Regions from separate parts of the Clostridium sp. NSJ-145 genome, predicted to be linked through region 1. Evidence: riboswitches for the same ligand, from Rfam matches in the RefSeq annotation. Region 1 holds a riboswitch; the other holds the start of a gene.
What was found. A riboswitch is a leader RNA that binds a small molecule or an ion and turns the genes downstream of it on or off. The one in region 1 is predicted to bind S-adenosylmethionine.
Positions count from the first base shown of each region.

Region 1 (11,523 bases):
GATAGTTGAGAATTGTAATTGTAAAAGTAGCAAGAAAAGAGGTATATAAAATGAATCCATATGAGGTACTAGGGGTAAAGCAAGGAGCTTCCCAAGAAGAAATTAAGGCAGCTTACAGAAAGTTAGTTAAGCAGTATCATCCAGATCAATATGGAGATAATCCACTTAAGGATTTAGCGCAAGAGAAATTAACAGAAGTTAATAAAGCTTACGATATGCTGAAAAATGGTGGAGGAAGTACTGGAAGTAGCTATAACTCAAACTATAATAATAATTCAAATTCAAGTTACAGTGGGGGATATAGCAATAATGTAGCTGATTATGCTGAAATAAGAAGACTTATTCAGATGAGAAATAATATTGAGGCAGAGAGAAGATTAAATGCTATGGCTAATAGAGATGCAGAATGGCATTTCTTATATGGAGCAGTTCAGCTTAATAAGGGATGGTTTGATTCAGCTCTTAGCAATATTGAAAAAGCATGTCAGATGGACCCTAATAACTTTGAATATAGACAAAGTTTAAATCAGTTAAAGATGAGAGGTGGAGGATATGCAAATCCTTATAGAACTTCACAAGGAGGAGTAGATGCATGTACTTGCTGTAATAACCTTATATGTGCTGACTGCCTTTGTGAGATGATGGGTGGAGATTTAATAGGGTGTTGTTAAAGCGTGAAAAAATCAATTTATATAGTAGTTATTGATAAGTAAAAATAGTAAATATAAATTAGAAGGTTTGAGTTAATGAAAGGAGAGTGTATTAAATGAAATCTAAAGAAATAACATTAGGAGGAATAATGGTTGCATTAACTAGCATTATTCTATATTTAACTTCATTGATACCAATCAATACATTAACTATATTAACAGTAGCTTCAGCGATAATACCAATATGTATTATAAGAAGTGATATTAAGACTGCTATTTTTGTATATATAGCTTCAGCGTTAATAGCGTTTTTCATTGTACCAATTAATATAAGCATGCTTTATGCCATATTTTTTGGTATATATGGTATTATAAAATTTTTCGCGGAAAGAAATAGGAGTAAGTTTGAAGCTTTATATAAAATAGGCTTTTTTAATATAGCATTTATAGTGGGATTTATCTTATTTCAAAATGTATTAGGAATAAATATTTTAAAGGGTGTAGAAGAAATACTTTCAAGATTTATAAATGGAGATATTAAGGTTATAACTTTTGCATTATTTTTAATAGTGGCCAATTTAGCTTTTTTAGTGTTTGATTATGCATTAACACTTATAATAAGTTTTTATATGGAGAGAATTCACAAAAAAAGCAGGTAGAAATAGTAATTGTCAAAAAATTAATATGGTTAATTTGAATTTAATATGATATATTTATGATATCGTTTAAAGTAGGGGGAAGTAATTTGCAAAAGATAGCTATAATAACTGATAGTGGATGTGACTTAAGTCAAGAAACTATTAAAGAGAATAACATACATGTACTACCATTTAGAATAATCTATAGTGATAGAGAGTTCTTAGATAAAGTGACAATAAGTGAAGAGAAAGTATATGAAGACTTAGCAAATGGAATTATTCCAACAACTTCATTACCAGATTTACAATATACAGAAAATATTATTGAAAAGCTAAAAAATGAAGGATATACTCATGCCGTGGTAGTTACTGTATCAAGTAATTTATCAGGTACATTTAATAGTATACAGCTACTTTGTGAAGAACACCCTGAGCTTACATATCATTTCTTTGATACAAAAACTTTGGGATTCCCCGTTGGAGCTATGGCTTTAGAGGTGGCTAAACTTATAAAAGAAAAAGCTTCTTTTAAAGAAATTGTAGACAAGCTACCAAGTATAAAGGAAAATGTAAGTGCTTATGTTACATTTAATACATTAGAGTTTTTAAAAAGAGGCGGAAGAATAGGAAAGGTGGCAGGAACTGTAGGAGAAATTCTCCACTTAAAACCTATTATTTCATCAGATGATGAAGGACAACTTTATCCATTTTGTAAAGTAAGAGGGAGAAAGAAATCTATATCTAAATTAAAAGAGATATTAAACTCTTATTTAAATGAAGGTAAGTGTAGAGTTTGGGTACTAAATGGTGCAGCCCTAGAGGAAGCCAGAGCATTTTTTGAAGAAATTAAGAATTACCATAATATTAGCAAAATCTCGTTTGAAACTATAGGTGCAGCTATGGGAGTGCATACAGGTCCAGGTGCAATTGGATTATGTATAAAAAAAGAATATTAATACATATAAGTAATAAAAATTAATAGTATATACATAGAAAAGCGTGAAAATGAAAAGTTCACGCTTTTTATTAATTTAATCTCTTAAATTAATTTGTTTATATATATAAGAGATAAGTAGTTTAATAAAATAATATAAAAGTTATATGAATATTGTAAAAAGGAAAAACTACAATTATAGAATAATAGGAAATTATGAGGTGATGTTTTGAAAGTTCTAGTGTTAGTGATTAAGTTAAGAGCATCTTGGGTACATTCATTAAAAGAAAAACGTATGATACTTTTAAGTATAACTAAAAGATTAAAAAATAAATATAATGTATCTGTAGGGGAAGTAGGAGAACAAGATACACATAAAATTATTCAAATTGGAATTTCTCAAGTAGCAACTTCTAAAGATGTGCTATATGCTTCAAAAGAAGATATAATCACATTTATAGAGGAGAATTGTGAGGCAGAAATAATTGATATTGAAGAAGAAATTATAGATTTTTAAAAAAATGCAAGTTAAAGCTTTGGAAATATATTGACATCAAGGGAAATAAAGTATATATTTATAATATCAAATAAATTAAAATTAAATATTTTTCTTATCAAGAGTGGTGGAGGGACTGGCCCTGTGAAACCCGGCAACCTGTTAATAGTTAACAGTTATTAGTTAATAGTGAAGAGTTTAGTAATAATTATAGAAAGTTATTATTAAGAAATTACGAAAATATTTCATATAAAACTCTAAATTTTAAACTTTTAATTTTTAACTGTATTCGTGGTGCTAATTCCAGCAGCTGTAGAGCTGATAGATGAGAGGGTAAATTAATAGTGACTTATTTCGCACTTGAGTTTATTCTCAAGTGCTTTTTTAATGTTTTAAAACTAAGTTTTACAATAATGGAATGGTGTTATTCTAAAAAGAGGTGATATGAATGATTAAAATAAGCAATATAGAAAAAAACTTTGGAGATACGAAAGTTCTTAGGGGGATTACTTTAAATATTAATGAAGGTGAGATTTATGGACTTATTGGACATAGTGGAGCTGGTAAATCAACATTGCTTAGATGTATTAATGGATTGGAAAACTATAATGACGGTTCAGTAATTGTTATGGGGAAAGAGGTAAAGGATCTTAAAGAAAAAGATAAAAGAGAGTTTCGAAAAGATTTAGGAATGATTTTTCAAGGTTTTAATCTTCTTAAAAGAAAAACTGTATTTGAGAATATTTCATTACCTCTAGAAGTTTGGGGATATAAAAAAGATTATATTAAAAAAAGAGTGGACGAGCTTTTGGAACTTGTTGGATTAAGTGATAAATCTAAAAGTAAGCCATCAGAACTAAGCGGTGGGCAAAAACAAAGAGTAGCTATAGCAAGAGCCTTAGCTTTGGAGCCTAAAATTCTTTTGTGCGATGAAGCTACATCAGCATTAGATCCTAAAACTACTAAAGATATTTTATCGCTTTTAAATGATATAAATAAAAAATTAGGAATTACTATAGTAGTTGTTACTCATCAGATGGAGGTTATAAAGCAGATATGTGAAAAGGTAGCTCTAATTGATGGTGGGGTATTAGTAGCAGAGGGAAAAGCTGATGATATATTCTTAAAACCAGGTATCTCACTAAAGAAATTCTTAGGAGAAGAAGATGATGATACTTTATCTCATGAAGGAGTAAATATAAAATTATTCTTTCCAAGTAAATCTTCAGAAAATGCTCTTATAACAAAGATGGCAAGAGAACTTAATATAGATTTCTCAATAGTTGGTGGAAAGCTTGAAAAGTTTAGAGATGAAGTTTTAGGAACTTTAACTATAAATATTAATAAAGAAGATAGAGAAGCTGTTATGAGCTATTTATCAAATAAAGATATTATATTGGAGGTGTTATAGGGTGGATGCAAAAATGGTAAATATAATAATAAAGGAATTAGGCGCAACAGTATATATGGTGTTTTTCTCAACATTATTTGCAACTATTCTAGGATTTGTTTTTGGAATAATAGCAGCTATTACTTCCCCAAGTGGATTAAAGCCGAACAGAATAGTGTACAAGATTCTTGATACTATAATTAATGTACTAAGAAGTTTTCCTTTTATTATTTTAATAGTTTTTATAATACCGTTGACAAGAGCTATAGTAGGAAAATCTATAGGAAATACTGCGGCTATAGTTCCTTTAACGATAGCTGCAGCACCGTTTGTAGCAAGAATAATTGAATCTTCATTAAAGGAAGTAGATCCAGGAGTAATAGAGGCAGCTAAATCTTTTGGAGCATCAGATAGTCAAATTATATTTAAAGTAATGCTTAAGGAAGCTGTTCCAAGTATTATTTCAGGATTAACTTTAACAATTATTAGTGTTATAGGATATTCGGCTATGGCTGGAAGTGTTGGAGCAGGGGGACTTGGAAAGGTTGCAATAACATATGGTTATCAGGGATTCCGAACAGACTATATGGTAACAACAGTAATCATTCTGATAATAATAGTTCAAAGCTTACAAAGCTTAGGAAATTATTTATATAAGAAATTAAATTAGAATTAAAAAATATTGAGGGGGCAAACAAATATGAAAAGAAAATCAATTTTATCATTAGTATTAACAGGAGTATTAGCTATATCACTTATAGGATGTGGAGGAAGCAATTCATCATCAAGTGATGATAAAACTATAAGAATTGGAGTATCACCAGTTCCGCATAAGGAGATTGTTGAACAAGCTGTAGAAGAATTAGAAGATAAAGGGTATACAGTAGAAATAGTTGAATTTGATGATTATGTATTGCCAAATACAGCAGTGGAAGAAGGAGAATTAGATGCGAATTATTTCCAACATATTGCATATTTAAATACGTTTAATGAAGAAAATGGAACACATCTTACGTATACAGCTGAGATTCATTTAGAACCAATGGGGGCATTTTCTAATAAGTATAAGTCTGTAGATGAAATTGAAGATGGAGCAACAGTAGCAGTTCCAGATGATTCTAGTAATGAAACAAGAGCTTTAAGAGTTTTAGAGGCTGCAGGACTTATAGAACTTGCGGAAGGTGATATATTAAAGGTTACTGATATAGTTTCTAATCCAAAGAACCTACAATTTAATGAGTTAACTGCAGCAAGTTTACCAAGAGTATTAGAAGAGGTAGATATAGCTGTAATAAATGGTAACTATGCTTTAGAAGCTGGATTAGATGTGAATGAAAATGCATTTTATTCAGAGGATAAAGATAAAGATTCATTAAAGGAAAGAAGAAACGTATTAGCTGTTAAAGAAGGTACTGAGAATAGTCAAAAAATAAAAGATTTAACAGAAGCGCTTACCTCTGATAAAGTTAGAGATTTTATAAATGAAAAATATAAAGGGGCAGTTGTTCCAGTATTTTAATAATTAAAAATGATAAATGGCAAATGGCAAATGATCACTTGCCATTTTAAATTTGCTATTAATTTAATCACAAAGGTGTTTATGAGTTAATATATTAAATATATAGCATTGTTTCAAAGGAGACAGAAAAACATGGCTGTCTGGATTTTAGATGCAGGTCATGGTGGAAATGACACAGGTATTGTTGGAAGAGCGCTTGGTATAAAAGAATCAGATATAGTATTAGAAGCGGTATTAGAAGCTAAAAAACATTTAGAGAGAAATGGTGAAAATGTTGTATTAACTAGGGATGATGATACTTATTTATCCTTAGAAGAACGTATAAACATTGCTGAAAAAAGTGGTGGAAAGTTTTTTGTAAGCTTTCATATGAATTCTGATATAGATAGTAGTATAAAAGGAGTACAAGTATTTTATACTAAAGATAATTATGATAGTAAGAGGCTTGCAAAACTTATAAGTGAGGAAATACTATGTGACTTGGGGACAAATGAAAAAGGGGTATTAAAAGATGAGAGCGAAAAATATGATAAATTTTCTGGTATTGCAGTGATAGTTTATGGTGAGTACTTAAGTAATAATGATGTAGAGAAAGAGTTTGATGGTAAAAGGTTTGGACGTATGATTGCAAAAGCATGTTTAGCTATGGTTGATAAGGTGTTATTACTTACTCCAATTACTGAACCTAAGGAAACTCAACAAAGGGCTTGGAGAGTATGCATTGGATATTATAGAGATTATAATGAAGCTATAGATGTAATGGTAGATATGCATAAAAAGGGGTTTAAACGAGCTCATGTAGTTCCTTACAATGGAAAATAATTTTTGTTAAAGAACTATGAGAGAATATTAAAAGTTAATATTATTATAAAAACCTTTAGAATATGTTTTTTATTCTAAAGGTTTTTCTTTATATGAAAAATAGAAAGACAAGCTTTTAAAATATAATTAAATGAAGTATACTTTTAAGTAAGATTCTAAATTGATAATTAAAAAATAGGTTGAACTTAGGGGAGTGGGCTAAAATTATGAATATAACAAATATAGCTGTAGGATTAACAGGAGGAGATCTTTTAAGTATATTAGATGATTTTGTATCTATAGAGGGGTTAACTATATACAGTATAGATATGTCAGATTGTATACTTATAAGAGGAAACTTTAAAAAAGGAATATCTATTGATTTTGAATGTGGATTAAGAGTTAAATCGATTGAGAATGATATGATTCAAGGGGAGATATGCAAGTTTAGAGTATTAAATATAGGAATAGCATCATTTCTTAGAAAAATAGCATTAAAATTTGCGTTAAAATCTTTTGCTGATAAAGGTATATATTATAAGGATGGAAAAGTAAACATTCAATATAAGTATATATTGAAGGATGTTCCATATATAGATTTTAATATAAATGATTTAAGATTGTTAGATAATAAATTAGTAGTTGGAGTTAATAATGTTTCTATTTCTTTAGGTGGAGAACTTAAAAAAGAGGTTAAATTATTTAAGGAAGAACAAAATGAAGAAGAAGTTAGAGAAGCAGAGGAAAGAGGAAAGACAGAAGATTTATATACAGTAGGAAGAGAAAAGGTATCTGAAAAGTTACCGGAAAGGGTAAAAAAATATTCAGATTATATTTTTGTTATACCTGATATAGCAGCTTTGTTAACAAGATTATTAAAGGATAATAGGGTATCAATAAAAACAAAGTTAATAATATCAGGATCTATAGCTTATATAGTTATACCGACTGATATTATACCAGATAAAATTCCATTTATAGGTAAAGTGGATGAGTTAGCTGTAGCATTTTTTGCGTTAAATAGAATTGTTAAAGATGTACCATTGCATATAATTTTAGAAAATTGGCAAGGTAAAAACGATATTATATTAGTAATAAAAAATATAATAGAGTATGTAACGAATTTTACAGCGGCACAAAATGTTGAGACTTTATATGAATTTATTGAAGAAGTTTTATCTGTTTAGAAGCGAAAGGAAGATTAAGTTTGAAATATTATGCAGTTTATAAAGGAAAATCAGGAGCACCTAAAATTTTTACTTCTTGGGATGAATGCAAAAAAGAAGTTATAGGATTTAAGGGAGCTATTTATAAAAGTTTTACTTCTGAAAAAGAAGCTATAGATTTTATTGCGTTAAATGCAGGAGTAAAATCATCCACATCAGAAAAAAAAGAAAAAGATAGTTCTATTGAAGGCCTATGTATATATGTAGATGGAAGCTTTATGATAGATAAAGGAAACTACTCTTTTGGTTTAGTAGCAGTAGAAAATGGAGAAGTAATACACAAAGATAATGGAAAAGGCTTTGATGATGAGGCAATTGCCCTTAGAAATGTTTCTGGAGAGGTTCTTGGAGCTCAAAAAGCCGTAGAGTTTGCATTAGATAAAGGGTATAAAGAAGTGACTATAGCGTATGATTATCAAGGTGTTGAGTCTTGGGCAATAGGTGCATGGAAAAGAAATAATAGAATAACTCAAAATTATAATAAGTTTATGCAAGAAAAGATGAAACTTATAAATATTAAATTTAAAAAAATAAAAGGTCATTCAGGAGATAAGTATAATGATATGGCTGATATGCTTGCTAAAGAAGCTTTAGATAAATAAATTTTAATATGTTTAGAATTATAAAAAATACACATACTAAATCTAGTAAAGCTTATTAAAAGAGGTGTATTTATATGTTTAAGAGTTTAGCAACAGGAATAGTTATTGGAGCAGCAGCTGCTATGGTTGTATTACCACAACTTGATAGAAAGACTCAAAGAGCTGTAAGAAGAACAGGAAAGAAAATGTGTTGTATGGCAGGCGATGCTTATGACAATATTCTGAATTATATAAAATAATATAGAAAACTGTTATGATTTTTCATAACAGTTTTCTTGTAATTGGAATAAAATATATACTTTTTTGAAATAAATTATGATATAATTAAAAATAATAAATGGATTTTTAGAAAAAATAATAATAAATTGTAGATAGAAGAGGAAGAGCAGAAATATGGAGATTCTTTCATTAGGTGAGAAGATAAAGAGGAAAAGAAAAGAATTAAATATGACACTAAAAGATTTGGCGGCAGACAGAATTACTCCTGGTCAAATAAGTTTGGTAGAGTCTGGAAGATCAAATCCATCTATGGATTTATTGGAGTATTTAGCAGAGAATCTTCAAACTACAGTAGAATATCTTATGGAATCAGAAGAGAGCCAGGCTGAGAAAATTTGTGTCTTTTATGAGAAAACTGCTGAATCATATGTTTTAAGTGGAGATTTCATAAGTGCAGAAAAATATATAGAAAATGCATTATATTATGCTGAAAAATTTGGATTAGAATATAGGAAAGCAAGAAATTTATATATTAGAGCTGATATAGCCATGAAAAATGGAGAATTAGCTTTAGCACAACAAATATATCTTTCAGCAAATGTTATATTCATAAAACAGAATAAGTATGAAGAAGTTACTAGGACATTTCTTAATTTAGGAAAAATTACTTTAAAGTTAAAAGCATATCATTCAGCAACGAGTTACTTAAGACAAGCTGAAAAAGTATATTTGGATAATAAAATAGGAGACGACTTATTGTTAGGTGAAATATATTATCAAATGGCAGAAGGATATTTTAAGATTGATAATATTACAAAGGCTATGAATTATTCTTTCTTAGCAAAAGAAAAGTTTGAGCAAGTGTATGATGAAGAGAAATATGCAAAAACACTTCTAGGTATTTCTGAAAAATATAGCGAAAATGGTGATTTGAGTAATGCTATAAAATATTCTGAGAAGGCATTAGAAGTATATAAAGATCTTAATAAAGGAAGTCATATAGCTTATATTGAAAATAATCTTGGAAGATTATTTTATGAGTTTGAAAATTTTGAAGAATCATTCAAGCATTTAGAAATAGCTAAAGATTTAAGAAGCAGAAAAAAAGACCAAAGCGTTGTTGAGACTTTATTTAATATATGTGAAAACTATATTAAGCTTAAGGATATTGAAAAATGTGAAACTACATTAAAAGAAATTAATCATGTGATAGATGAGAATTTTGTTGAAAATGTAATAGAATATAATCTTTTATGGTATAGAGTATATACAATAAAAGAAATGTATAAAGAAGCAGAAAATATACTTATTGATACATTTAATTTAGCTAAAGCAAATGAATTATCAAAGAAGGCAGCGCAAGTAGCTATTATGATAGGAAAATTTTATATTGACTGGAAGCAAGATAGTGAGGCGGCTAAATACTTAGATCAAGGTGTAAGTATATTAAAAGAACTAGGCGTTTTAACTAACTAATTTACTGGGGGTAGCAATGGAAATATTATCAACAGGAGACAAAATAAGAAGAGCAAGAGTATACGAAGGGATAACTTTAAAAGAGTTATGTGAAGATAAAATATCAATTTCGAAAATGAGTTGTATAGAAAATGGGAAAATTAAACCAGATGAAGAAACATTAAAATACATTGCAACGAAGTTGAAAGTAAATTATGATTACTTAGTTCAAGATATAAGAGGACAAATAGAAGAAAATATTAGGTTAATTGATAAGGGAAACTTACCGCGAGAAGAATTATTTAAGCTAATCGAATATATTCTTAATTATTCAATTAACTGTGAGTATTATGATTTAGCCTTTATAATTATTCATAAGTTATTTTCTATATATGAAGATAGTGATAATATTGAAAATATGCAACTTATAATAGCGAAATATTATGATATTTATCAAAAAAATGAAATTAAAGAAAATACTCTAATTTATTATAAAGACATGGCAACATTTTTTATGAAAATAAAGGAGTATTATGAGGCTATAAATTATTATGACAAAATATTAAAAATATTAGAAGAAAGTAATTTCAATGATAAAGATTTGTTCGTACGTTCATCTTTTAATAAAGGAATATGTTATATGGAGCTTGGAGAAATAGAAAAGTCCTATTCAATAGTTGAAAAAATTATTTCCGATATAGACTGTATAAAAGAAATCCAAATAAAAGGGTATATTTATCACATATTTGCTTGCCTTAGTATATTAGCGAATAAAGTTAATGCAGATAATTATATTCAAATGTCTTATGAATGCTTAAAAGATGATAAAAAATCACTAGCAAAGATTAAAGATAGAATAGGAAGATTTTTTTATCAGATTGGAGATGATGAAAAAGGAAAAGAAGAGACGCTAGCTGCAAAAAATATGGCATGTGGGTATGATACAATAGAATTCATAGACGTTTTAATAGATTGTATTGAAACTTTCTATATATACAAGGAATTTGAATTAGCAGATGAAATGATAGATAAGGTACTAAATCTTTCTATTTGTTCTGAAAATACCGCTTTAATTGAAAGGGCATATTATTTTAAAGGTATGCTTCTGCAAAAGCAGGGTCAATATAGGCAAGCGGAAACATATATGAATATTTCTACAGATTATTTTTTGAAATCTGCTAGTGTTGAAGATACATATAAAAGATATAATGAAATGGCAGAGCTATATTATAATCTAGGTGAGCAAAGAGAAGCTATAAAATATTTTACTTTAGCAATGAATTTAGATAAAAATTAATATAAAATAAGGGCTATTCAATTGAATAGCCCTTTTTATTTCAAAAAATATTAATCAATAACTTTAATGAAAAAGGTTATATATTTGAATCCATAAAGACCATTTACTTTTAGACTCGCTTAATAATATTGAATTAAAGAATAAACCTCTCATACAAAACATCCTTTCAAACATCTTTATATTTATAGTATATAGGAAGGGATAAAAATATAATATTCACATCAATGTTTAAGTTAAATGTACAATGAGGTTATTCTTACTTAATGGTTATATATAGAAAAGACAAAAATAACATA
Region 1 is NZ_JAJNOS010000001.1:402,318-413,840, reverse strand. It holds gene LQE93_RS02125 (DUF5685 family protein) at 1-49, shown strand, start outside; gene LQE93_RS02120 (J domain-containing protein) at 51-671, shown strand; gene LQE93_RS02115 (DUF2232 domain-containing protein) at 767-1,309, shown strand; gene LQE93_RS02110 (DegV family protein) at 1,396-2,244, shown strand; gene LQE93_RS02105 (DUF503 domain-containing protein) at 2,452-2,739, shown strand; SAM riboswitch class I at 2,831-3,050, shown strand; gene LQE93_RS02100 (methionine ABC transporter ATP-binding protein) at 3,167-4,129, shown strand; gene LQE93_RS02095 (methionine ABC transporter permease) at 4,143-4,778, shown strand; gene LQE93_RS02090 (MetQ/NlpA family ABC transporter substrate-binding protein) at 4,809-5,627, shown strand; gene LQE93_RS02085 (N-acetylmuramoyl-L-alanine amidase) at 5,760-6,449, shown strand; gene LQE93_RS02080 (YkvA family protein) at 6,656-7,615, shown strand; gene LQE93_RS02075 (ribonuclease H1 domain-containing protein) at 7,636-8,256, shown strand; gene LQE93_RS02070 (YtxH domain-containing protein) at 8,331-8,495, shown strand; gene LQE93_RS02065 (helix-turn-helix domain-containing protein) at 8,650-9,951, shown strand; gene LQE93_RS02060 (helix-turn-helix domain-containing protein) at 9,968-11,227, shown strand.

Region 2 (11,523 bases), on a different contig from region 1:
ACCATACATACAGTATCTTACCATTGTCATATAAAACTTTATTTATTAAATTCGAAAAAACAATAGATGTATTAAAAGGTCTAGTTTTAACAGTAAGTACCTTACTCTTCTTTTCATACCAGTTATTTATTTTTTTGAATGCACTGTTAAGCTCTTTATAATTCATCTTTCATAACCTCTCTAAATTCTAATCCCTAACTATCTTCTCATCTGCTGTAATATCTATAATTCTTTCCTTTAACGAAGAATATCTCTCTACATTATTAGTATTAGTAACCATATATTTAAGAGCTTTCTGACTTCCAACAACAACTACTAATTCTTTAGCTCTTGTTATCCCAGTATATAGTATATTCCTATTCATTAAAAATGCTGACCCCATAAAGACTGGAGTTATTACAACTTTAAATTCACTTCCCTGGCTTTTATGTACAGTTATTGCATATGCAAGTTCCAATTCATCTAAAAAAGCAAATTCATATACAACTCTTCGTTCATCATCAAATATTACTGTTAAAGTACTCTTATCCTCATTTATAGACTCAATAAAGCCCATATCACCATTAAATACTCCAACTCCTTCTTCATCACCAATGCCATTAATCCTAGTCCATTTAAGAGAGTAGTTATTTTTTATTTGCATAACTTTATCTCCTTCTCTAAAAACCATTTCCCTAACATTCTTTTCTTTTTTGTGATTTGATGGAGGGTTAAGTATTTTTTGAAGCTCATTATTTAAATTTTCTACTCCTAATACCCCTTTTCTCGTTGGTGATAAAATTTGTATATCTTTTACCTTATTCCATTTTGAATTAAAATTAGGTAATCTTCTATTTATCAAATCAATTATAGTCTTTAAAATATCATCTATATTTTCCCTTGAGTCAAAGAAAAAATCACCATCTTTTTTATTTAGATATGGTAGCTCACCATTATTAATTTTATGAGCATTAACTATAATCATACTTTCTTTACCCTGTCTAAAGATTTCATTTAATCTTACAACATTTATAAAGTTACTATTTATTAAATCTCTCAGAACATTTCCAGGCCCTACAGAAGGCAACTGATCAACATCTCCAACTATTATTACCCTAGTTCCTAATCTAATAGCCTTTAAAAGACTATTCATAAGCATAATATCTATCATAGATGCCTCATCTATAATAATTACATCCCCTTCTAAAGGCTCACCTTCTCCTTTCCCAAAGAATGAGTTTTCATCATCACTTACGCCCATCTCTAAAAGTCTATGTATAGTTTTAGCCTCTCTCCCTGTAGACTCACTCATTCTTTTAGCTGCTCTACCTGTTGGTGCTGCTAAAAGCACTTTCATACCACTATTTTCATATATCTCAATTATACATTTTATAATTGTCGTTTTACCTGTACCTGGACCGCCTGTTATTATCTCTATTCCATTGTTAAATGCACCAATAATAGCTTCTTTTTGAGCAGGTGCAAATTTTATATTATATCTTTTTTCGAAAGATTCTATTTCAAATAAAACATCAGTATTAATTGTTTGGAAGTTTTCTATACTTAAAGTAATTATCTTATTAGTTACTCCTAGCTCACAGTAATAATATGGCAAAGTATATACTGCATCTATTCCATTAATTTTTTCTACCTTTAATTTTCCTTCTAAGACGCTATTATATATATTTTCTACCACAAGCTCTTCATCAACCATAAGAACCTTCTTACATTCATCTATCAGCATATTCTGTGGCATATATGTATTTCCTAATCCAGAGAAATTATTAAGAACATATCTAATCCCACTCTGTATTCTAAATGGCGATACTATTTCAATTCCTAAACTTCTAGCAATTCTATCTGCAGTTAAGAAACCTATTCCTGATATTTCATCATTTAGTACATATGGATTTTTAGAAACTATATCTATTGAATCTGGACCAAACTTTTTATATATCTTCAAGCATTGATTTATAGTCATTCCATGTTTCTGAAAAAACATTATTATATCTTTTAAATCTTTACTCTCTAAATAAGAATCATATATTATGTTAAACTTTTTTTCACCTATACCATCAACTTCTTTAAGTCTTTCAATATTATTATCTAGAATTTCTAAAGTCTTATCTCCAAATTTATTTACTATTTTTTTTGCAGTTACCGGCCCTATACCATGAATTATTCCAGTAGATAAATATTTTTCAATCTCTTTCGCTGATGAAGGTAATAATTCATGATACTCCTCTACATTAAATTGTCGCCCAAATTGCTTATGATTAATCCAGGACCCTTTAAAATTTATTTGCTGTCCCTCTTTAAGCAATGGCATTATTCCAACAACTGTAATTAACTCCTTGTTAGCTGTAACTTTACTAACTATATATCCCGTATCTTCACTTTTAAATATAATCCCTTCAACTAATCCTTCTAGTACTTCCATTTTAATTTTCACACCTTTAAATCTTATCTTCTATATTATATAATTATATCATATTATATAAATTTAACTCATACCGCTTTAAATTTGGGTTATCTAGGAGGTATATTTTATGCTAATTAAAAATTGTAAATTAATTTACCTAGACAAAATAGAAGAAGGTTCTGTTTTAATCGAAGATGGTAAAATCAAAGAAATAAATCCTAGCTTTGAAAATTGTGATAACGTTATAGATGGTAAAGGATTATATTTAAGTCCTGGTTTTATAGATGTTCATATACATGGCGCTGGTGGTGTTGATACTATGGATGGAACGTACGATGTTATAAACACAATAGCAAAAACTATTGCTAAACATGGTACTACTTCTTTTACTCCAACTACTATGACTGTCGCTAAGAAAGACATAAGAAAAGCTATATCTGCAATTAAAGAAGCAAAAATCAAAGGAACAGATGGTGCTAATGTTTTAGGAGCTCACTTAGAAGGTCCATTTATAAGTCCTAAAGCAATTGGAGCTCAAAATCCAAACTTTTTAATAGAACCAACTATAGAAAATTTTAATGAAATGGTTGGCGAAGATGAAGATGCAGTAGTTTCAATAACAATGGCTCCTGAAGTAGATGGAGCTAAAGAATTAGCTAGTTATTTAACTGATAAAGGTATAGTTTGTTCAATGGGACATACTAAGGCTACTTATGATGAAGCTATGAATGGTATAAAATGCGGCTTCTGTCACTCAACACACCTTTTCAACGCTATGACTCCATTTACACATAGAGAACCTGGTGTTGTAGGTGCAATATTTGATTCAGAAATAACTACTGAAACTATATCTGATGGTATTCACATATCTTATCCATCATTAAGAACTGCATATAAACAAAAAGGAACTGACAAAGTTCTTCTAGTTACTGATGCAATGATGGCATGCGGAATGCAAGATGGTATGTATTCTTTAGGTGGCCAAGATGTAGAAGTTAAAGATGGAGCTGCTAGATTATTAAGTGGTTCACTTGCTGGTTCAGTTCTTACTTTAGATAAAGCAATTAAAAATGTTTATAATAATTCTAGCTACCCACTTAATGAGGTTGTTAAAATGGCTTCATATAATGGTGCTAAGCATTGTAAAGTAGAAGACAGAAAAGGATTAATAAAAGAAGGCTATGATGCTGACTTAGTTCTTTTTGATGAAGATATAAATGTAAAAATGACTATTGTTAACGGAAACGTGGTATATAGCACACTTGAATAGAAGTGCGAATTAATATGACGTAGAAAATAATAAAATTAACAGCTACAGAAACTAACCCACTCGCTAAGAACTTTTAGCCACTATCTTATGTTAAAATGCTAAAATTTAAAAACTCGCACGCTCAAACATTTAAATTTCTTAACGCATTTTCACAACGATATTGGCTAAAGTTCTAAAGCTCATTCTATGTTTCTTACACTATTAATTTTATCATTTTCTCATATGTCATAATCACTTCTTAAATTACTAAAGAACTACATAAAGTAAGATTAATGAATTGAACTACCGATATAAATTTTTGGTGAAATCGTGCAAATTCCTAAAAATTTAATCATCAATCTTACTATTAGTTATTTCTCACTTTATTTAAAAAGGAACTCACATCAATTTCTGTGAGTTCCTTTTTTATTATAAGTATTTTTTTATTTCTTCAACTTTATTTAATCTTTCCCATGGAAGATCTAAATCATTTCTACCAAAGTGTCCATATGCTGCAGTTTGTTTGTATATAGGGCTTCTTAATCCTAAATCTCTTATTATAGCTCCTGGTCTTAAATCAAAAGTATTTTCTACAACTTTTACTATTTCTTCTTCTGAAATCTTTCCTGTTCCAAAAGTTTCAATTTCAATTGATACAGGTTTAGCAACTCCAATAGCATAAGCTAATTGAATTTCTAACTTATCTGCAATTCCTGCTGCTACTAAGTTTTTAGCTACCCATCTTGCTGCATATGCTGCTGATCTATCAACCTTTGTTGGATCTTTTCCTGAGAAAGCTCCTCCTCCATGTCTACCATATCCACCATAAGTATCAACTATTATCTTTCTTCCTGTTAATCCACTATCACCTTGTGGTCCACCAACAACAAATCTTCCAGTTGGATTTATATAATACTTAGTATTATCATCTAAAAGTTCTGCAGGAACAACCGCTTTAATTACATGTTCCATTAAATCTTCTCTTATTTGCTCTTGACTAACTTCTGGTCCATGTTGAGTTGATATTACTATTGTATCTATTCTTACAACCTTATTATCATCATATTCCACTGTTACTTGAGTTTTTCCATCTGGTCTTAAATAAGGTAATGTACCATTTTTTCTAACTTCACTAAGTCTTCTAGATAATCTATGTGCCATAGCTATCGGTAATGGCATAAATTCTAGTGTTTCATTTGTTGCAAAACCAAACATCATTCCTTGGTCTCCTGCACCAACAGCCTCAACATCATCTTTATTACCAGTTTTTGATTCTAATGCTTCATCAACACCCATCGCTATATCTGATGATTGTTCATCAATAGATGTTAATACTGCACATGTATCACAGTCGAATCCATACTTAGCTCTATCATAACCAATTTCTTTTATTGTTTCTCTAACTACCTTTGGAATATCCACATAACATGATGTTGATATTTCTCCCATTACCATAACCATTCCAGTAGTTACAGCTGTTTCACAAGCTACTCTTGCCATAGGATCTTTAGCTAGTATACTATCTAATATCCCATCTGATATTTGATCACATATTTTATCTGGATGTCCTTCTGTTACTGATTCTGAAGTAAATAATCTTTTCATTATATATCTCCTCTCTTAATTAAGATGATATTAATTCTAAAGATAAAAAAAGTCTCTTCTTAAGATAAAGAAGAGACCTACTATTCAACCATGTCTTTCTTATCTTGCAAAATTAATTGCAGGAATTGGCACCACGCTTATACAATTAATAGATTATAATTAAAAATGATAACTTATTCATTTTTAATTCTTAATTATTAATTAATGAAGCAGGTTGCCGGGTTTCACAGGGCCCTCTCCCTCTACCTCTCTTGATAAGAACTAATATCAAATTTTATTTACTGTAATATATATTAACAACTATTATAACTAATGTCAATAAATTTAAATTGTAATATTTTTATATAAAAAATAAAAAAAGCATAGATAACCTATGCTTTAAATGGTGGGGGAGGACGGATTCGAACCATCGAAGCGAATCGCAACAGATTTACAGTCTGCCCCCTTTGGCCACTCGGGAACTCCCCCATAAATGGAGCTGGTGATCGGAGTCGAACCAACAACCTGCTGATTACAAGTCAGCTGCTCTGCCATTGAGCCACACCAGCGTATTTGGTGGAAACAACAGGGATCGAACCTGTGACCCTCTGCTTGTAAGGCAGATGCTCTCCCAGCTGAGCTATGCTTCCACGTTTTATATATTTTTAAAATTTAAATGGTGGGGGAGGACGGATTCGAACCATCGAAGCGAATCGCAACAGATTTACAGTCTGCCCCCTTTGGCCACTCGGGAACTCCCCCATAAATGGAGCTGGTGATCGGAGTCGAACCAACAACCTGCTGATTACAAGTCAGCTGCTCTGCCATTGAGCCACACCAGCATATTTAATTAAGTTATTAATGGTGGGGGAGGACGGATTCGAACCATCGAAGCGAATCGCAACAGATTTACAGTCTGCCCCCTTTGGCCACTCGGGAACTCCCCCATGTCTTATTAATAACTTTCATCATTTCGTGCATCACTGCCGAACTGACAATGACTAGTATATATTCATAGCAATAATATTTCAACCTTTAAATTTAGCCATTTTAAGAATTTATTTTTATTTTTCTCTCTTTTTCTTAATTTATCTTAATATTACTTATTTATATATTATTTAATATGTCTATTAATTAAACTAACTCTATATACTGATTTAAGATTCCTTCAAGCCTATTATAGTCTTCTTCTATCAATCGTTTTTTTATATATGATAAAGCTTCTTCTTTTGAATCTATGCTACCACTATTTAAAATAGAATTAACTTTTGCACAATCAATTACTGAAAGTTTATCCAATATACTTTTAACAACACTTCTTTCATCTAAAGTTAGTTCATTAATTATATTATCTAAACTTATAGTTAAAATATCTGATGTATATCCTTGTATAACCTCTTGATCACTAGATACGGATTTTTCCTCTATAGTTTCCTCTATAACGCTACTACTAATCTCATCAAATTCATTTTCCTTTTTAGCGTTCGGTTCATACAAAACTATTATAAATATAATACTTACAGCTACTAAAATTGACATAGTTCTCATTATTATATTCAGTTTCATTTATTATCACCACCTTATCTAAAAATAATTTCCATTTTTTCTTTTTTTATACTTATTATATTATTAGTTTTTTTTTCATATATATTATTGTTGAGAGGTGGTGGGTATAAATTGAAAAGGAAAGTTAATTATAAATCCAACTTATCTTATTATGAAATCGCAGAATTTATAAGAAAGTATATAACATCTGAAACAGTTATAGTTTGCATTGGCACAGATAAATGTATAGGTGACTGTTTAGGTCCTTTAGTAGGTACTTTTTTAGAAGAGTCTTCTTTTCCTGTTCCTGTATACGGAACATTACAATCTCCTATTCATGCTTTAAATATAGACAAGAAAATTGATGAAATTAAAAAAACTCATCCTCAGGCTACAATTATAGGAATTGATGCTTGCTTAGGTGATACTAATTCTATAGGTGAAATTCACGTAAGAGATTACCCTATCCATCCTGGTAAAGGTGTTGGTAAATCATTACCTGAAGTTGGTGTTGCTTCAATAATAGGAATAGTAGATTCTAGTGATAACGCTGAATTTTTTACATCTAGAGGTATTAGGCTTAGCCTAGTTTTTGAAATGGCACGAGTTATTTGTCATGGCCTAAATCATGCATATTATCTTAATTCTTCATATAATAAATAGCACTATAAGAATTACCTTATAGTGCTATTTACCTATTTATATATAATTAATCTATTAAATTTATTTCACTTCCAAAAATATCTGAATCTAATTTATCTATGTAGCTTAAAACCTGACCTGTCCCTTCTGCAACAGCTTCTACAGAATTGTGAGCTATTTCTACTGTAACACCAGTATTTTCTTCTATAAGCTTATTAAGCCCATATAATAAAGATCCTCCACCAGTCATTAATATCCCTTTTTCTATTATATCGGCAGCTAATTCAGGTGGTGTCTTTTCTAGTATACTCTTAACTCCTTCAACTATTACTGATACAGGTTCTGCTAAAGCTTCTCTTACCTCTTCAGTACTTATTTCAACTTCATCTGGTAAACCTGTTATTAAATTTCTACCTTTCATAGTAGTAGTTAACTTTCTTGAATCCTTAAATGCAGATCCTATTTTTATCTTAACATCTTCTGCAGTTTTTTCACCAATCATTATTTTATATTTATTTCTAACATATTTTATTATTGATTCATCAAATTTGTCTCCAGCAATTTTGATTGATTTTCTAACAACTACTCCACCTAATGATATTACAGCTATATCGGTAGTTCCACCACCAATATCTACTATCATTGCTCCATTAGGCTTGGTTATATCTAATCCAGCACCTATTGCAGCTGCTAGTGGTTCTTCGATTATATGAACTTTTTTAGCCCCTGAATTTTTAGCAGCATCCATTACGGCTCTTTTTTCTACTTCAGTAGCTTGAGATGGAACACAAACCATTACTCTTGGAGCTACTATTCTTCCTTTTCCGCAAGCCTTTTTAATAAATTCTTTTAGCATTCTTTCAGTAATATCATAATCAGAAATAACTCCATCTCTTAGCGGACGTACTGCAACTATATTTCCTGGAGTTCTCCCGATCATTTTTCTTGCTTCTTCACCTACTGCTAGTACCTTATTATTATTTTTATTGATGGCTACTACTGAAGGTTCTTTTAATAATATCCCTTTACCTTTTACATAAACAAGTACTGTAGCAGTCCCTAAATCTATTCCAAGGTCGTTCCCACTTCTCCAAAACCACATCTTATTCACTCCTACCAGATATATAATATTTCAAAATAATTCTTTTTCAGACAAATTATTCTTTAAAAATATTATATATGTAAAGGTATTATCATTCAATAGCTTTGTATTTTAATTTAGTAGCTTTTCCACCTCTAATATGTCTTTCTGCCTTATTTAACTCAAGTATATTTTGAGTCTGCTCTGCAATGCTTGGATTAATCTTAGGCAACCTTTCTGTCATATCTTTATGAATTGTACTTTTACTTACTCCAAATACTTTAGCAGTTTTTCTTATAGTAGCCTTTGAATCAATAATATATTTTGCAACTTCTAGTACTCTCTCTTCAATGTAGTCTTTCAAAAATGTAACCTCCTTATAAATAGATTTAATTAAAATATAATTCTTTTTAGTTAATCAGCCATTTGAAATCCAAATGGCTGATTAATATTTCTTAGAAACTAAAGTAATCAGATGGATTTAATTGATTACCTTCAGAGTCTTCAACTTGTAGATTTAATACATCTCCACAAACTTCTGAAGTAAAAATCATTGAACTATTTCCAACTGTTCCAATTTCATCTCCTGCTGAAACTATATCTCCAACAGCAACTGAAACTTCTGCATCTAAATTTGCATACTTAGTTTTTAATCCGTTTGTATGTTCTATAACTATAAAGTTTCCATCTTCTGTGCTCTTTGATACTTCAATAACCTTACCTTCTGCTGCAGCCGTAACAGCTGTTCCTACAGAAGCATTTAAATCAATACCTCTTCTAGTTCTATCTACTGTTCCATTTTCATTATCTTGTAATCTAATCATCTCTTTATATTCTCTAGATACAGTACCTTCTAAAGGTAATTGGAAAACTACCTCTGTTACTGTAGTAGAAACTGGAACATCTTCTGTGTTATCTGCTACCTCTGTATAATTGTCTACTTCTTCGTTATCAGCAACTTCATCTAATTCCTCTGATTCCTCTGCCACATTATCACCAATTTCAACTCTATCTGCATTTGGCATTTCGTTTCTTGAGGCTTCTGTAGAATCATTTACTGACTCCTCAACATTTAAAGTAAATTCATTATTCTGATTATTGCTTTGCTTTAACTCGTTATTTTTCTTAATTGTAAAAGCTGCAACAACAGCGACTATACATAAGCAAATGAATAGAACAAAGTAAAAGCCCTCCTTTCTAAAAAAGTCTTTTACCTTATCTTTGTTGTTTGAATTCATATCAACACCTCCTTTCTGTAGTCTTGCCCTATATACAAATTTAATTCAATTAATAACCAATTTCCGTACTACAAATTTCCTCAATAAAAAACAAAAAGACCTTTGTTTTTCAACAAAAGTCTCAATAAATTATAATTTTATTCAGAAAATCTCAAATTTGTAATTTCTACTCCAGTATAATAATGTTTAATAATTTCATTATAAGTCTTTCCTTCTTTAGCCATGACATTAGCTCCCCATTGACTCATTCCAACTCCATGCCCATATCCTTTACATTTAAATATTATATTGCCATCATTTATTTCATAAGTAAAATTACTAGAATTCAAACCATATAAAAACCTAAAATCTTGACCTCTAATTGTTTCTCCAGCTACTTGAATCTCTTTTACTCCACCGGCCTCACTTCTAGATATAACATTTATACTACTTTCAATATTACTCGCATTTAAAGAAGATTGTGGATATGACTCTTCGAACTTATTAATAAACTCATTAATAGTCATAGATACTTCGCTCTCAAACTTCGGCGCTATTTCCTCTCCAGTACTCTCTACTGATTTTAAATATGGTATATCTGCCCAATATAAATCAACAGAATTTTCTGTCATTCCTGAACTAGTAGAAAAAAACTGTGGATAAAGCACTAGCTCATTTTGATAGCTCATAACTTGTCCTTTAGTCGATTCTACTGCCTCAACTATTTTATTCCAATTTTTTTCTCTATCACTCTCTTGCCAAAGCTCTAGTCTAACTTCTTTGGATGTATAAACTTGACAATGTACTGAATCACATATATCTGCTCCATTTGCTTTCACACAATTTTTAATTTTTTTACTAGCTAAATATGTTCTAGCTGCTACAGCTTGTGCCTTTAATGCTTCCAATTCGAATGTAGCAGGCATTTCATTTGATATTACCCCACATATATACTCTTCTAACGGAACATCTACAATTTTATTTTGAGAAGTTATATATACACTTACCATTTCACTATCATTTAAAATTATATCTTTAACTTCTATAGTTGTAGGTTGAGTTATCTCTGCCTCTATTTCTTTAGTCACTTCTGACAATTCATCTAAATTAATGCCTTCTGATTTTATTAATATACTAGGCATAATTATCATAAATACTACTATACATATAGTCGTAAATAATAAAAATTTAATACCTTCATTTAAGTTTAATCTATATCTCCTATTCATAACTAACCTCCCACTATATTTATCCACAAGCTATATATATGTTTTAATCTGTAAAATAATTCTATTTATTTATTAAAAATAAAAAAAAATAAGACATGCTCAAAATTAGCATGTCTTTATTTTAAATATCTAATATTTATATTTTAATTCTCTGAACATTAGCTCCTAGATTATTAAATTTCTCTTCAATTCTTGTATAACCTCTATCTATATGATGAATTTCACTTATTATAGTTTCTCCATTAGCAACTAATCCTGATAAAATCATAGCGGCTCCTGCTCTTAAATCTGTAGCTTTAACTTCACATCCAGTCAATTGTTTAACGCCTTCAACTATAGCAATTCTACCATCAATCTTTATATTTGCTCCCATTCTAACTAATTCACCAACATGCATAAATCTATTTTCAAATACAGTTTCTGTTATAATACTTACCCCTTTAGTAACTGATAATAATGCCATCATTTGTGGTTGCATGTCAGTTGGAAAACCTGGATATGGTAATGTCTTAATATCTACCGGTACTCTCTCTTTAGTTCCATCAACTAACATTTTTTCTCCGTTGATTTCGAAT
Region 2 is NZ_JAJNOS010000006.1:59,216-70,738, reverse strand. It holds gene LQE93_RS06925 (hypothetical protein) at 1-166, opposite strand, end outside; gene recD2 (SF1B family DNA helicase RecD2) at 188-2,419, opposite strand; gene nagA (N-acetylglucosamine-6-phosphate deacetylase) at 2,529-3,671, shown strand; gene metK (methionine adenosyltransferase) at 4,080-5,255, opposite strand; SAM riboswitch class I at 5,352-5,516, opposite strand; tRNA gene LQE93_RS06905 (tRNA-Tyr) at 5,639-5,723, opposite strand; tRNA gene LQE93_RS06900 (tRNA-Thr) at 5,729-5,803, opposite strand; tRNA gene LQE93_RS06895 (tRNA-Val) at 5,809-5,884, opposite strand; tRNA gene LQE93_RS06890 (tRNA-Tyr) at 5,912-5,996, opposite strand; tRNA gene LQE93_RS06885 (tRNA-Thr) at 6,002-6,076, opposite strand; tRNA gene LQE93_RS06880 (tRNA-Tyr) at 6,097-6,181, opposite strand; gene LQE93_RS06875 (hypothetical protein) at 6,369-6,800, opposite strand; gene yyaC (spore protease YyaC) at 6,912-7,442, shown strand; gene LQE93_RS06865 (rod shape-determining protein) at 7,489-8,523, opposite strand; gene spoIIID (sporulation transcriptional regulator SpoIIID) at 8,615-8,866, opposite strand; gene LQE93_RS06855 (M23 family metallopeptidase) at 8,958-9,740, opposite strand; gene spoIID (stage II sporulation protein D) at 9,878-10,948, opposite strand; gene murA (UDP-N-acetylglucosamine 1-carboxyvinyltransferase) at 11,085-11,523, opposite strand, start outside.
Region 2: it holds a riboswitch for S-adenosylmethionine, as region 1 does, so the genes downstream of both, metK (methionine adenosyltransferase) here and LQE93_RS02100 (methionine ABC transporter ATP-binding protein) in region 1, are expected to answer to the same signal.